DNA from 2 places in the Pseudomonas frederiksbergensis genome. Region 2 is predicted to be linked to the other one. Evidence: predicted binding sites of a transcription regulator. Region 2 holds the regulator's gene; the other holds the start of a gene.
The links. Region 2 encodes FliA, which starts transcription of late flagellar genes. Its sites were predicted from a motif close to CTAAAGTTTNNNNNNNNNNNGCCGNTAA; they were not measured.
Positions count from the first base shown of each region.

Region 1 (7,263 bases), 1.2 Mb from region 2:
TCGCCACCACCGCTACCAATCGCTACCAGTGCCGCTGTTACCTGCCGGATCGGCCGAACCAGGCCGCGGGCCAGCAACACCACCAATAACAGGCACACCAGCGCAACGCCCAAACCGATGGCGCTGGTCAGCCACATCGCGTGTCGGGCCTCGGCGTAAATTTGCGATTGCGGCACTTCGGCCACCAGGGTCCAGCCCAGATCGCGCAATGGCAGGCTCAGGGCCAGGTAGTCTTCGCCATCGCGCACAAAACCGCTGCTGGTCGGGCCTTGATGGCCCATCACCGCTTGCGCCGCCGGGCCACCGATCTGCTCGGCCAACTGGCGTTTGTTGCTGAACTCGGCTTCGGGATGAACCTGGATCAATCCGTCGGAGCGCACCAGATAGACCTTCCCGCGCTCACCGAAGCTGAAATTGTGAATCAGCTCCGAGAGCTCCCTCATGCTCAGGCCCAACCCGGCAATGCCCACAACTTTGCCACCCTGCGAGACCTTGAGGTCGATGAACAAGGCCAACTCGCCGGTCGCCGTATCTTTGTCGATATTGAGGGTGCGCGGCTGGTTGCTGTCGAGGAAGGCGTAGAACCAGGCGTCTGCAGGACTGGATCGGCTGAGGGTCCGATCAAGCCCTTTTTCGGTGTAGTAATGGCCTGACTCAGTGCCTGCGATCAGCGCGGTAAAGGCTTTGTGCTCGGCGCGGATGCCTTCCAGGTAGCTGACGAAGCCGTTGGCCCGGTCAGCGTTTTCACCGTCGGCCAACCACTCGCGCACCATGCTGTTGCTGGCGATGTCCTTGGCCGCAGTGAGCGGCTGGACCAGAATCCGTTCGATGTCGTTGCGCATCGCTTCGATGCTTGACGGCAGCGCTTGCTCGACCAGATAGCGCTGGGCGAGACGGTTGACCACCAAGGTATAAATGCCGACCACGATCAGAATACTGACCAGCAGGGCGGTGCCCATGCTCAGGATCAACTGCCATTGAATACTGCGTCGCCAGAACTGCATGAAGCACCCCCAAAGAGTAAGAGGCAAAACTACTGCAACAGCCGTGCCGATTGTATACAACTAAATCGACAATCTACTCTTTGGTTGTGCGCAAGCTGATCAGGCCTGATTGATCGTCTTCGAAATCACTTCAACCGTGGCGCTGACTTGCTCTTGGTAACGGTTGAGTTCCTGCTGATGACGCTTCTGCATGTCGAGCTGCTGCGAACACAGGTTCATCGCTGTCAGCACCAGCAGTTTGTCCCCGATCAGGGTCGGGTATTTCTTTTTGGTCTCGGCCAGCACCGCTTTCAACATTAATGCGGCGTCCAGCAGGGTCTGCTCTTCCCCGGCCGGCGCCTTGATCGAATAGTCTTCCCCGAGAATCGAGACGACTTTTATCCCGTCGGCACCGTGTCTCATGCGTTCACAGGTCCTGCGCTCACGCGCTCAACCAGCGCTTGAATGCGCGCGACAGTGGCGCCCTGCTTCTCTTCCTGTTCCATCAGGCTCAGTTGCAGGCTTTCGTTCTCATCCTTGGCCTGGGCCAGTTCTGCGCTCAATGTTGCGTTCGTGCCGAGCAGTTCCTGGTTCTGTTGCACCAGGTCGCTGACCAGTTGTTCCAATTGGCTTAGGGATGCTTCCAACATTTTTGATTTTCCGGGCATTTTCAAAGGGCGCGTACGATAAAGAAAAGTCACCACAGGCGCCAGGGATATTCGGGCGCAGAGCCTTGATTTACCTGGCGGCGACCTTGCTTGCGAGTTTTAAAGACTGCGATTGTCCGCTCTGGTTCCTGACAGCTCGTCAGTACGACTGATCTGCGGCAAAAGCGCACAACGGCTCAAGACTTTAGTTGTACGACCGATAAGTCATGCATACCCAGTCTCAAAGTCGCACGGATCGCGCTCTTCTCCCAGGTAGACACCATGTCCCTTCGTAATATGAATATCGCCCCCAGGGCGTTCACCGGTTTCACCCTGATTGGCGCACTGATGTTGATTCTGGGTGTGTTCGCCTTGAACCAAATGAGCAAAATTCGCGCTTCCGGTGAAGACATCGTTCAAAACAGCGTACCGAGCATCAAGGCCCTGGACGAATTCACCCAGCTCGCCTTGCGCCAGCGGGTGCTGTCTTACCGCTTGCTGACCAACCGTGAGCCGGACGTACAGCAAAAGACCCTCGCGCTGTTCGATCAACGCAGCCAGCAAACTCGCGCAGCCCAGTCCGATTACGAAAAAGTCATCAACAGCCCGCAAGAACGTGCGGCCTATGATGAGTACGTGCAGCTGCAGGGACAATACCGTCAGCTGGAAGACCGCATTAAGAGCCTGTCGCGCAACAACCAGGTCGATGAGTTGCGCACGCTGCTCAACACCGAGCTGCTGACCAACTCCGAGGCGATCAACAGCGTGCTCAACCGGCTGATGCAGATCAACAACGATCAAGCCACCGACTCCAACCAGAAAGCCGCTGACCAGTACTCCTCGGCCTTCGACCTGGTGGTGACGTTGCTGGTGATCGCCACTGGCCTGACCCTGCTCTTCGCCTGGTTGCTGACCAACAGCATCACTCAGCCAATCGCCAAGGCACTGAGCGCCGCTGAAGAAATCGCCGAGGGTAATCTGACCCGGCCGATCATCGTCGACGGCAGCGACGAAGCTGGACGCCTGTTGCAGGCCATGTTGAAGATGCAGGAGAAACTGCGCGACACCCTGCAACGGATCTCGGGTTCGGCGACTCAGCTGGCCTCAGCCGCCGAAGAGCTGAACAGCGTCACCGACGAAAGCGCCCGTGGCCTTACTCAGCAAAACAACGAAATCGAGCAAGCCGCGACGGCGGTCAATGAAATGACCAGCGCCGTGGAAGAAGTTGCGCGCAACGCAGTGAGCACCTCCGAAGCCTCGAAAAATGCGACCACTTCTGCCGGTGACGGCCGCGACCTGGTGCAGGAAACCGTCAGCGCCATCGAACGCATGAGTGCCGATGTGCAGAGCACTGCCACGCTGATCGGCGACCTGGCCAACGAGTCGCGAGACATCGGCAAGGTGCTGGACGTGATTCGCGGCCTGGCTGACCAGACCAACCTGCTGGCACTGAACGCCGCCATCGAGGCTGCGCGTGCCGGTGAAGCCGGTCGCGGTTTTGCCGTGGTGGCCGACGAAGTTCGCGCCCTGGCGCATCGCACACAGCAATCGACCAGCGAAATCGAGCGCATGATCGGCAGCATCCAGAGCGGTACCGAACACGCCGTCGACTCGATGCGCAACAGCACCGAACGCGCTGAATCGACTCTGAACATCGCCCGTGGTGCCGGCCTGTCGCTGGACACCATCAACAGCGCCATCGTCGAAATCAACGAGCGCAACCTGGTGATCGCCAGCGCCGCCGAAGAGCAGGCCCAGGTGGCCCGTGAAGTCGACCGCAACCTGGTGAACATCCGCGACCTGTCGGTGCAATCGGCCACCGGTGCCAACCAGACCAGCGCCGCCAGCAATGAGCTGTCGCGTTTGGCGCTGGACCTGAACAATATGGTTGGACGGTTTAGCCTTTAATTACGCGTAACCCGGAAAAGATCGCAGCCTGCGGCAGCGCCTACGGAGGATTGGTGTAGGAGCTGCCGCAGGCTGCGATCTTTTGATCTTCAAAAGCTTTTTGACAGCATCACATTTCAACAGGTTAGAATCGCTGGCACGCAGACTGCATGGTCAGTTTGCGCCCGTCTTTAAGCTTTCCGGAGTACTGCCATTGAATGCGACGACCATCAACAGCCTGTTCTTGATCGGCGCGTTGCTGGTAGGTGCGAGCATTCTGGTGAGCTCACTTTCGTCCCGCCTCGGGATCCCGATTCTGGTGATCATCCTCGCCGTGGGCATGTCTGCCGGCGTCGACGGCGGCGGCATCATCTTCGATAACTACCCAACCGCCTACCTGGTCGGCAACCTCGCGCTGGCCGTGATCCTGCTCGACGGCGGGTTGCGCACCCGGGTTGCGAGTTTCCGCGTGGCGTTGTGGCCGGCGCTGTCGCTGGCCACGGTCGGAGTGCTGATCACCACCGGGCTGACTGGCATGGCCGCCGCCTGGCTGTTCAACCTGAACCTGATCCAGTGCCTGCTGATCGGCGCCATCGTCGGCTCCACCGACGCCGCGGCGGTGTTCTCGCTGCTGGGTGGCAAAGGCCTGAACGAGCGGGTGACCGCCAGCCTGGAAATCGAATCCGGCAGTAACGACCCGATGGCGGTGTTTCTCACCGTCACCCTGATCGACATGCTCGCCAGCGGCCAGACCGGTCTGCACTGGAGCCTGCTCGGGCACCTGTTTCGTGAGTTCGGCATCGGCGCGATCATCGGTCTGGGTGGCGGCTGGCTGATGCTGCAAATGGTCAATCGAATCCACCTGGCCGCCGGCCTGTATCCGATTCTGGTGATCGCCGGCGGTCTGGTGGTGTTCGCCCTGACCAACGCCCTGCATGGCAGCGGTTTTCTCGCGGTGTACCTGTGCGGCCTGGTGATCGGCAACCGTCCGGTGCGCAGCCGCCACGGCATTCTGCACATGCTCGACGGCATGGCCTGGCTGGCGCAGATCGGCATGTTCCTGGTGTTGGGGCTGCTGGTGACACCCCATGATTTGCTGCCCATTGCCCTGCCCGCCCTCGGTCTGGCGCTGTGGATGATTCTGTTTGCGCGACCGCTCTCGGTGATGGTTGGCCTGCTGCCGTTCAAGGCCTTCCATGGGCGCGAAAAGGCCTTTATCTCCTGGGTTGGCCTGCGCGGTGCGGTACCGATCATTCTGGCGGTGTTCCCGTTGATGGCCGGGCTGCCGAATGCCCAGCTGTATTTCAACCTTGCGTTCTTTATCGTTCTGGTTTCGCTGCTGGTGCAGGGCACCAGCCTGCCGTGGGTCGCCAAGCTGCTGAAGGTGACCGTCCCGCCAGAACCCGCGCCGATCTCCCGGGCCGCCCTCGAAGTGCATGTCACCAGCGAGTGGGAGTTGTTCGTTTATCGTCTTGGCGCGGAGAAATGGTGCATCGGCGCCGCTCTTCGCGAGCTGAAAATGCCCGAAGGCACGCGTATCGCGGCGCTGTTTCGCGGCCAGCAACTGCTCCATCCGTCGGGTAGTACGGTGCTCGAAGTCGGCGATTTGCTCTGCGTTATCGGCCATGAACACAACCTGCCGGCGCTCGGAAAACTCTTCAGTCAGGCACCCCAACGCGGCCTCGATCTGCGCTTCTTCGGCGACTTCGTTCTGGAAGGCGACGCCCAGCTGGGGGCGGTTTCAGCGCTGTATGGGCTGCAACTCGAAGGCGTCGATCCGGACATGCCGCTCGGTCGCTTCATTACCCAGAAAGTCGGTGGCGCTCCGGTGGTCGGTGACCAGGTGGAATGGAACAACACCATTTGGACAGTCGCGGTCATGGACGGGAACAAGATTGCCAAAGTGGGCGTCAGATTCCCCGAAGGAAGTCGCCCGGGCCCCGGGTTGTTCCTCTAAACTCCTTTTTTCGTTACGTTTTCGATCGGTCTCTATGCCAACTCTGCGCTCATTTTTTGCAATTGCCCTGCTCGGGCTCAGTCTCTCCGTCGGCACTCTGCAAGCGGCCGAACCGCCGTCCGCCGAGACCGTCCAGAAGAGTCTGGACAAGATCGCCGAGCGCAAACTGCCCGAGGCCGATCAAAAAGCCCTGCAAATGGTGCTGCAACAGACGCTGACCCAACTGTCCAACAGGGACGATTACGAAAAGCGCCTGGACGACCTCAAGCAGCAACTGAGCACTGCGCCCAAGCAAAACATTGAAAACCAGCGCGAGCTGGAGCGCCTCAAGGCCAGTAAAGTCGTACCGATCGAACAACGTTACGCCAACCTGTCGGTGCCACAACTCGAGCAGATGCTGACTGAACGCAGTACCCAGCAAAGCGATCTGCAAAAAGCCCTGGCCGATGCCAACAGTCTGACCATCACCGCCCAGACCCGCCCCGAGCGCGCCCAGGCCGAGATCAGCGCCAGCCAGACACGCATCCTGCAAATCAACGGCACCCTCAAGCTGGGCAAAGACAACGGCAAAGCCCTGACGAACGAGCAACGCGACGCACTCAACGCCGAACTGGCCGCATTGAACGCGCTGATCCCGCTGCGCCGTCAGGAACTGGCCGGCAACAGCCAACTGCAGGACCTGGGCAGCAGCCAACACGACTTGCTGCAGGAAAAAACCGCGCGCATGGAACGGGAGATCCAGGACCTGCAAACCCTGATCAACCAGAAGCGCCTGGCCCAGTCTCAACAGACGGTGACTCAGCAATCGATCGAAGCGCAAAAGGCTGGCGGCAGCAATCTGCTGGCCACGGAAAGCGCTGCCAATCTCAAGCTCTCCGACTACTTGCTCAAAAGCACCGACCGTCTCAACGAACTGACCCAGCAGAACCTGCAAACCAAGCAGCAACTTGACAGCGTGACCCAAAGCGACGCCGCGCTGGACGAGCAGATCAGCGTGCTCAAGGGCAGTCTGTTGCTGTCCAAGATCCTCTACAAACAAAAGCAGGCCCTGCCACGCCTCAAGCTTGATCGGGACCTGGCCAATGACATCGCCGACATTCGCCTGTACCAGTTCGAGGTCAATCAACAACGCGAACTGATCAGCACCCCCGGGGCCTATGTGGATAACTTGCTGGCGAGCCAGCCGCCCGATCAGGTCACCCCGCAACTGCGCAAAACCCTGCTGGACCTGGCCGTCACTCGCGCCGACCTGCTGGAGCGCCTGAGCCGCGAACTGAGTGCGCTGCTCAACGAATCCATCACTCTGCAACTGAACCAGAAGCAACTGCTCACCACCGCTCAGAACCTGCGCGCGACCCTCGACGAACAGATGTTCTGGATTCCCAGCAACAAGCCGCTGGATTTCGAGTGGATGCGCGGCGTGCCGGACCGCCTGGTGAAACAGGTCACCACCCTGCCGTGGGCTTCAAGCGTGAGTGAGCTGGCCGATGGCCTGACCCAGCGGCCCCTGCTGTTCCTGCCGTTGGTGCTGCTGATCGGCTTCCTGGTGTGGCGCCGCAAATACCTCTATGCGCGATTGAACAAGGTGCACCAGGACATCGGGCACTTCAAACGGGACAGCCAGTGGCACACGCCGCAGGCGATTCTGATCAATGTGTTGCTGGCGATGCCGGTGTCACTGGCGCTGGCCCTGTGCGGCTTCGCCTTGCAAATCGACGCCCGCGGGCAAAACGCCAACCTCGGCGCTGCCCTGTTGCAAATCGCCCAGGCGTGGCTGGTGTTCTATACC
Region 1 covers NZ_CP017886.1:2,449,560-2,456,822, forward strand. The annotation lists partial or broken gene BLL42_RS31025 (HAMP domain-containing protein) at 1-1,004, opposite strand, end outside; gene BLL42_RS11880 (cell division protein ZapA) at 1,104-1,406, opposite strand; gene BLL42_RS11885 (hypothetical protein) at 1,403-1,633, opposite strand; gene BLL42_RS31245 (methyl-accepting chemotaxis protein) at 1,913-3,538, shown strand; gene BLL42_RS11895 (potassium/proton antiporter) at 3,732-5,474, shown strand; gene mscK (mechanosensitive channel MscK) at 5,509-7,263, shown strand, end outside.
Region 1: the regulator FliA is predicted to act here: its motif matches at 1,827-1,854, upstream of BLL42_RS31245 (methyl-accepting chemotaxis protein).

Region 2 (7,263 bases):
GCTCCGCCAGAATCAAATACGCCGTGCGGCGTAACGCTTGAGCATGCTCGGAACATCGAGAATCAAGGCGATGCGGCCGTCACCGGTAATGGTGGCGCCGGACATGCCCGGGGTTCCCTGGAGCATTTTGCCCAATGGCTTGATGACCACTTCTTCCTGGCCCACCAACTGATCGACGACGAAGCCGATCCGCTGAGTGCCCACCGAAAGGATCACCACATGGCCTTCACGCTGCTCTTCGTGAGCGGCGGAGCTGACCAGCCAGCGCTTGAGGTAGAACAATGGCAGTGCCTTGTCCCGCACGATCACCACTTCCTGACCGTCGACTACATTGGTGCGCGACAAGTCGAGGTGGAAAATCTCGTTGACGTTGACCAGCGGGAAGGCGAAGGCCTGGTTGCCGAGCATGACCATCAGCGTCGGCATGATCGCCAGGGTCAACGGGACCTTGATGACGATCTTCGAACCCTTGCCCTTGGTCGAGTAGATATTAATGGTGCCGTTGAGCTGGGCGATCTTGGTTTTCACCACGTCCATGCCCACGCCACGCCCGGAGACATCAGAGATCTCGGTCTTGGTCGAGAAGCCCGGAGCGAAGATAAGGTTGAAGCAGTCGGTCTCGCTGAGACGGTCCGCCGCATCCTTGTCCATCAAGCCTTTCTTCACGGCAATACCGCGCAGAACATCAGCGTCCATGCCCTTGCCGTCATCAGAGATGGACAGCAGGATGTGGTCGCCCTCCTGCTCAGCGGACAGGATCACCTTGCCGCTGCGGGGCTTGCCCATGGCTTCGCGATCAGCCGGCTCTTCAATACCGTGGTCGACGGAGTTGCGCACCAAGTGGACCAGCGGGTCGGCCAGGGCCTCGACGAGGTTTTTGTCGAGGTCGGTTTCTTCGCCGACCAGCTCCAGGTTGATCTCTTTCTTCAACTGGCGCGCGAGGTCGCGAACCAGTCGCGGGAAGCGCCCGAAGACTTTCTTGATCGGCTGCATCCGGGTCTTCATCACCGCGGTCTGCAAGTCGGCCGTGACCACGTCGAGGTTCGACACGGCCTTGGACATGGCTTCGTCGCCGCTGTTGAGTCCCAGACGAACCAGACGGTTACGCACCAGTACCAGTTCGCCGACCATGTTCATGATTTCGTCGAGGCGCGCGGTATCCACACGTACGGTGGTCTCGGCTTCACTGGCCGGTTTTTCCGGTGGCGGTGAAGCAGGTGCGCGAGCTGGAGCCGGTGCAGCAGCGGCGGCAGGCTTCGGCGCTTCAGCTTTTGGCTCGGGCGCTGCTGCGACAGGCTTGGGTGCCGCGGCCTTGGCGACCGGAGCCGCCACCGAAGCAGCAGAACCTGTGCCGACCTCAGTGAACTGGCCTTTGCCATGCAATTCGTCGAGCAGCGATTCGAACTCGTGATCGGAGATCAGATCACCGCCAGCGGCAGCAGCCACAGGTACCGCTGGCGCCGGAACGGCAGCAATCGCCGATTCCAGAGCATCAACGGCGAAGTTGCCTTTGCCATGCAACTGATCGAGCAGTGCTTCGAATTCGTCGTCGGTAATGTCGGAGCTGTCGCCTGCCGCTTTCGGGGCAGCCGGTGCGGTTGGCGCTGCCACCGCGTCGGCGGCGAACTGGCCTTTGCCGTGCAGCTGATCGAGCAACGACTCGAACTCGGCATCGGTGATTTCATCGCTGCCGGCAGCCACTTGAGGTGCCTGGGCAACGGATGCTTGGGCCTCAGCCTTGACCGCGTTCAGCGAGTCGAGCAGCAGTTCGAATTCGTTGTCGGTGATGTCGCCCGATTCGCTTTCAGCGACAGGTGCTTCGACCACCTCGGCAACAGGTGCCGCCACATCGGCCGATTGAGGTTCGGCCAGACGGGCCAGAGCTGCCAGCAGTTCTGGCGTAGCCGCAGTGATCGGTGCACGCTCACGGACTTCGCTGAACATGCTGTTCACCGCGTCCAGCGCTTCGAGAACCACGTCCATCAGTTCCGAGTCGACGCGACGCTCACCCTTGCGCAGGATGTCGAACACGTTCTCGGCGATGTGACAGCACTCCACCAGCTCGTTGAGCTGGAGGAAGCCGGCGCCCCCTTTTACAGTGTGAAAACCGCGAAAAATTGCATTGAGCAGATCCGCATCATCTGGCCGGCTTTCCAGCTCGACCAGTTGCTCGGACAGTTGCTCTAGAATCTCGCCGGCCTCAACCAGGAAATCCTGAAGGATCTCTTCATCGGCGCCGAAGCTCATTAAGGGGTGCTCCTAAAGGTCTAAAAACCTAAAAAACCTAAAATGCTAAAACTCTAAAATCCTAGGCTGGATAACAAATCGTCCACATCGTCCTGACCGGACACAACGTCTTCTCGTTTATCGGCATGAATCTGCGGACCTTCACCCTGCGAGAGATGTTTTTGCGGATCTTTTTCAGCCAGCATCGCTTCACGGTCATGTTCGATGCCCGCAAAGCGGTCCACCTGACTGGCCATGAGCACGAGCTTGAGCAGGTTGCTTTCGACTTCGGTGACCAATTGGGTCACGCGCTTGATCACCTGACCGGTCAGGTCCTGGTAATCCTGAGCCAACAGAATATCGTTGAGGTTGCCCGAGACGACCTGAGCCTGCTCGACGCTACGCGTCAGGAAACCGTCGACGCGCCGGGCCAGCTCACGAAACTCTTCGGCACCGACTTCGCGGCGCATGAAGCGCCCCCAGTCTGCGCTCAAGGCCTGCGCGTCAGTGCTCAGACCATTGACCAGCGGAGTACTGTTCTCGACCAGGTCCATGGTCCGGTTCGCGGCCGCTTCGGTCAGCTTGACCACATAGGACAGGCGCTCGGTAGCATCCGTGATCTGCGAAACCTCCTCGGCTTGCGGCATGTGCGGGTCAATCTGAAAATTGACGATCGCGCTATGCAATTCACGAGTGAGCTTGCCCACCTCCTGGTACAGGCCGCGGTCACGGGTCTGGTTGAGCTCATGGATCAGTTGCACAGCGTCGCCGAACCTGCCCTTTTCAAGGCTTTCGACCAGTTCCTGGGCATGTTTTTTCAGAGTCGATTCGAAATCGCCCTGTGAAGATTCTCTTTGCTCCATAGCTCCCCCCGTGGCGCAGTGGCTCCGCACATCAACCGATGCGTTCGAATATTTTTTCGATCTTCTCTTTCAACGCCTGGGCCGTGAAGGGTTTGACCACATAGCCGTTTACACCGGCTTGAGCGGCTTCGATGATCTGCTCGCGCTTGGCTTCGGCAGTGACCATCAACACCGGCAGGTGCTTGAGCTTTTCATCGGCGCGCACGTGACGCAGTAAATCGATACCGGTCATGCCAGGCATGTTCCAGTCCGTTACCAGAAAGTCGATGCTCCCGCTGTTGAGTACCGGAATGGCAGTGACGCCATCGTCGGCCTCGACCGTGTTGGTGAACCCAAGGTCACGCAACAGGTTTTTTATGATCCGCCGCATCGTTGAGAAGTCATCAACGATGAGGATTTTCATGTTCTTGTCCAATTCGACCTCCAAGCAGTCTTAAACGCGTTCAGCACCTGAACACGCCATTCAATCAATCAGGCAGAGCACTCAACGACTGTCGGAGCACAACGGATGAAGACCGACACAGCTTTACGCCATGCCTGTTTCGTTCGCAGTGTCCCCACACTGCTGTCAGCGCGCTCGCCACTCCCCCAAACGCCCCCGCAAACGGGCCGCGCACTGGCTGTGTAACTGGCTGACCCGCGATTCACTGACCCCCAGGACCTCACCGATTTCCTTGAGGTTCAGCTCTTCGTCGTAGTACAGCGCCAACACCAGTCGCTCACGCTCCGGCAAATTGGCAATCGCATCCGCCAGTGCAGCCTGAAAGCGTTCATCTTCCAGGTCACGCGACGGTTCGAGATGAGCACTCGCGCCATCCTCGTGCAGTCCTTCATGCTCGCCGTCCTGCAACAGATCGTCGAAGCTGAATAGGCGACTGCCCAAGGTGTCATTCAAAATCCCGTAATAATCGTCGAGACTCAATTGGAGTTCGGCCGCAACCTCGTGATCTTTAGCGTCACGCCCGGTTTTAGCTTCAATTGAGCGAATCGCGTCACTCACCATCCGGGTATTGCGGTGGACCGAGCGTGGCGCCCAGTCACCCTTGCGGACTTCATCGAGCATCGCGCCACGGATACGTATCCCCGCGTACGTCTCGAAACTCGCGCCTTTGCTCGCGTCGTATTTGGTCGACACTTCAAGCAAACCGATCATTCCTGCCTGGATCAGGTCTTCGACCTGAACACTGGCCGGCAAGCGGGCCAGCAGGTGATAGGCAATGCGTTTTACCAGTGGCGCGTAACGCTCGATCAGCTCGTACTGCGCGTCACGCGCCGACTTTTTGTACAGGTTGTAACCGCTGGCTGTCATAGAACCGGACCCGCAGTTTGCTGCACCAGACGCTCGACGAAAAACTCCAGGTGCCCACGCGGGTTGGCAGGCAGCGGCCAGGTATCGACTTTCTGCGCGATGGCCTTGAACGCCAGCGCACATTTGGAGCGAGGAAACGCTTCATACACAGCGCGCTGCTTCTGCACGGCCTTGCGCACGCATTCGTCGTAAGGAACCGCACCGACGTATTGTAAGGCGACGTCGAGAAAGCGGTCCGTGACCTTGGTCAACTTGGCGAACAGATTCCGTCCTTCCTGAGGGCTTTGCGCCATGTTGGCCAGCACGCGGAAGCGGTTCATGCCGTAATCGCGGTTGAGTAGTTTGATCAGCGCGTAGGCGTCGGTGATCGAGGTCGGCTCATCGCAAACCACCAGCAACACTTCCTGGGCTGCGCGAACAAAACTGACGACCGACTCACCAATACCCGCTGCCGTGTCGATCACCAATACGTCGAGATTATCGCCAATGTCGCTGAATGCCTGAATCAGGCCTGCATGCTGGGCCGGGCTCAGATGAACCATGCTCTGGGTACCGGACGCTGCGGGAACAATACGAATTCCGCCCGGCCCCTGAAGTAATACATCACGCAGTTCACAGCGGCCTTCGATGACGTCGGCCAGCGTACGCTTGGGCGTAAGCCCCAGCAGGACGTCGACGTTCGCCAGCCCCAGATCGGCGTCCAGCAGCATGACGCGCCGGCCGAGCTCAGCAAGAGCCAGGGACAAGTTCACTGACACATTAGTCTTCCCGACGCCACCTTTGCCGCCGGTCACTGCGATCACCTGTACGGGATGCATGCTGCCCATGTTCGTTCTTTACCTTGTCTTGCTTAGACGCGGGCTACATGACTGGCTGCGCGCTCACTTCGGAACAATGCATGGCAGGCCATCGATGTAGATACAAATCTATTCATTATTACCTCAGCCGACGCGCTTGGTCGGGCTGTGGTAGAGGTCAGCGAACATATCAGCCATGGCTTCTTCGCTGGGTTCTTCCTGCATCTGCACGCTTACTGCGCGACTGACCAACTGATGCCGGCGCGGTAAATGTAGATCATCCGGGATCCTTGGCCCATCGGTCAGATAAGCGACAGGTAATTCGTGACTGATTGCCAGGCTCAGCACTTCGCCCAGACTCGCCGTTTCATCCAGTTTAGTCAGGATGCAGCCTGCCAGCCCGCACCGCTTGTAACTGTGATAAGCGGCCGTCAGCACCTGTTTCTGGCTGGTAGTGGCCAGCACCAGATAATTCTTCGACTTGATCCCGCGACCGGCCAGGCTTTCCAGCTGCATGCGCAATGCCGGGTCACTGGCCTGCAGACCGGCGGTGTCGATCAACACCACACGCTTGCGCAGCAGCGGATCAAGGGCTTGAGCCAGGGACTGGCCCGGGTCGACGTGAGTCACCGGGACATTGAGGATACGCCCCAGGGTCTTGAGTTGTTCCTGAGCGCCAATGCGGAAGCTGTCCATGCTCACCAGCGCGATGTTCTGCGCGCCGTACTTGAGCACATAACGTGCGGCCAGCTTGGCCAGTGTCGTGGTTTTGCCCATGCCGGCAGGGCCGACCATGGCAATCACGCCCCCCTCTTCGAGCGGTTCGATCTCAGGGGTGACGATCATCCGCGCCAGGTGCGCCAACAACATGCGCCAGGCCTGACGGGGCTCTTCAATTTCAGTAATCAGTTCCAGCAGATCGCGCGACAGCGGGCCGGACAGGCCGATGCGTTGCAGGCGACGCCAGAGATTGGCTTGCTGCGGACGACTGCCTTGCAACTGGTTCCAGGCCAGCGAACCCAACTGCACTTCGAGTAATTCACGCAAACCATTGAGCTCGAAACGCATCGAGTCGAAAGCGCGCGGATCGACCCCGGCAGCCGGTGCTGGCGCGGGAGCAGGACGCGACCGCTCAGCGAAGCTCGGCTCGACCAAAGGTTCCGCAGCAGTCAGCGGCAGGCCGGCGAACAGCTGGCGATTGGTACCGACGCTCGCGTCGCCCTCACCATCGCCACGCAGGCTCAATTCAGCCTGAGCCGTGACGATCCGCGACTGGGTCTTGCGCAACTCGTCTTCGAGTTCGATGTTCGGCACACGCGGGGCCAGGGCCGACAGCTTGTAATCCAGGGCGGCCGTCAGCTCGACACCACCGGCGATCCGGCGATTACCGATAATCGCGGCATCCGCGCCCAGCTCGTCGCGAACCAGCTTCATGGCCTGACGCATATCGGCGGCGAAAAAACGCTTAACTTGCATAAACCACTACCTCAGCCGTTGGGCCCTACTGTCGCAACGATGGTCACTTGCTTGTTGTCAGGAATTTCCTGATACGCCAACACATGCAACCCCGGGACTGCCAGACGTCCGAACCGCGAGAGCATCGCGCGTACCGGACCTGCTACCAGCAGAATCACCGGTTGACCTTGCATTTCCTGACGCTGCGCGGCATCGATCAACGAACGCTGCAGCTTCTCTGCCATGCTTGGCTCCAGCAAAACACCCTCTTCCGAGCCTTGTCCTGCCTTCTGAAGACTATTGAGCAATATTTGTTCCAACCTTGGCTCCAAGGTGATCACAGGCAGCTCGGACTCAGTGCCTACAATGCTTTGGACGATAGCGCGCGATACGCCAACCCGCACGGCGGCCACCAGAGCGGCAGTATCTTGACTCTTGGAGGCATTGTTCGCGATGGCTTCGGCAATGCTGCGAATGTCGCGTACCGGAACCTGTTCGGCCAACAAGGCTTGCAGCACTTTGAGCAGTTGCGACAGTGAAACAACGCCCGGCACCAGCTCCTCGGCCAGCTTTGGCGAGCTTTTGGCCAGCAATTGCATGAGTTGCTGAACTT
Region 2 covers NZ_CP017886.1:1,235,215-1,242,477, forward strand. The annotation lists gene BLL42_RS06230 (chemotaxis protein CheA) at 13-2,247, opposite strand; gene BLL42_RS06235 (protein phosphatase CheZ) at 2,301-3,089, opposite strand; gene BLL42_RS06240 (chemotaxis response regulator CheY) at 3,121-3,492, opposite strand; gene fliA (RNA polymerase sigma factor FliA) at 3,658-4,398, opposite strand; gene fleN (flagellar synthesis regulator FleN) at 4,395-5,225, opposite strand; gene flhF (flagellar biosynthesis GTPase FlhF) at 5,340-6,671, opposite strand; gene flhA (flagellar biosynthesis protein FlhA) at 6,683-7,263, opposite strand, start outside.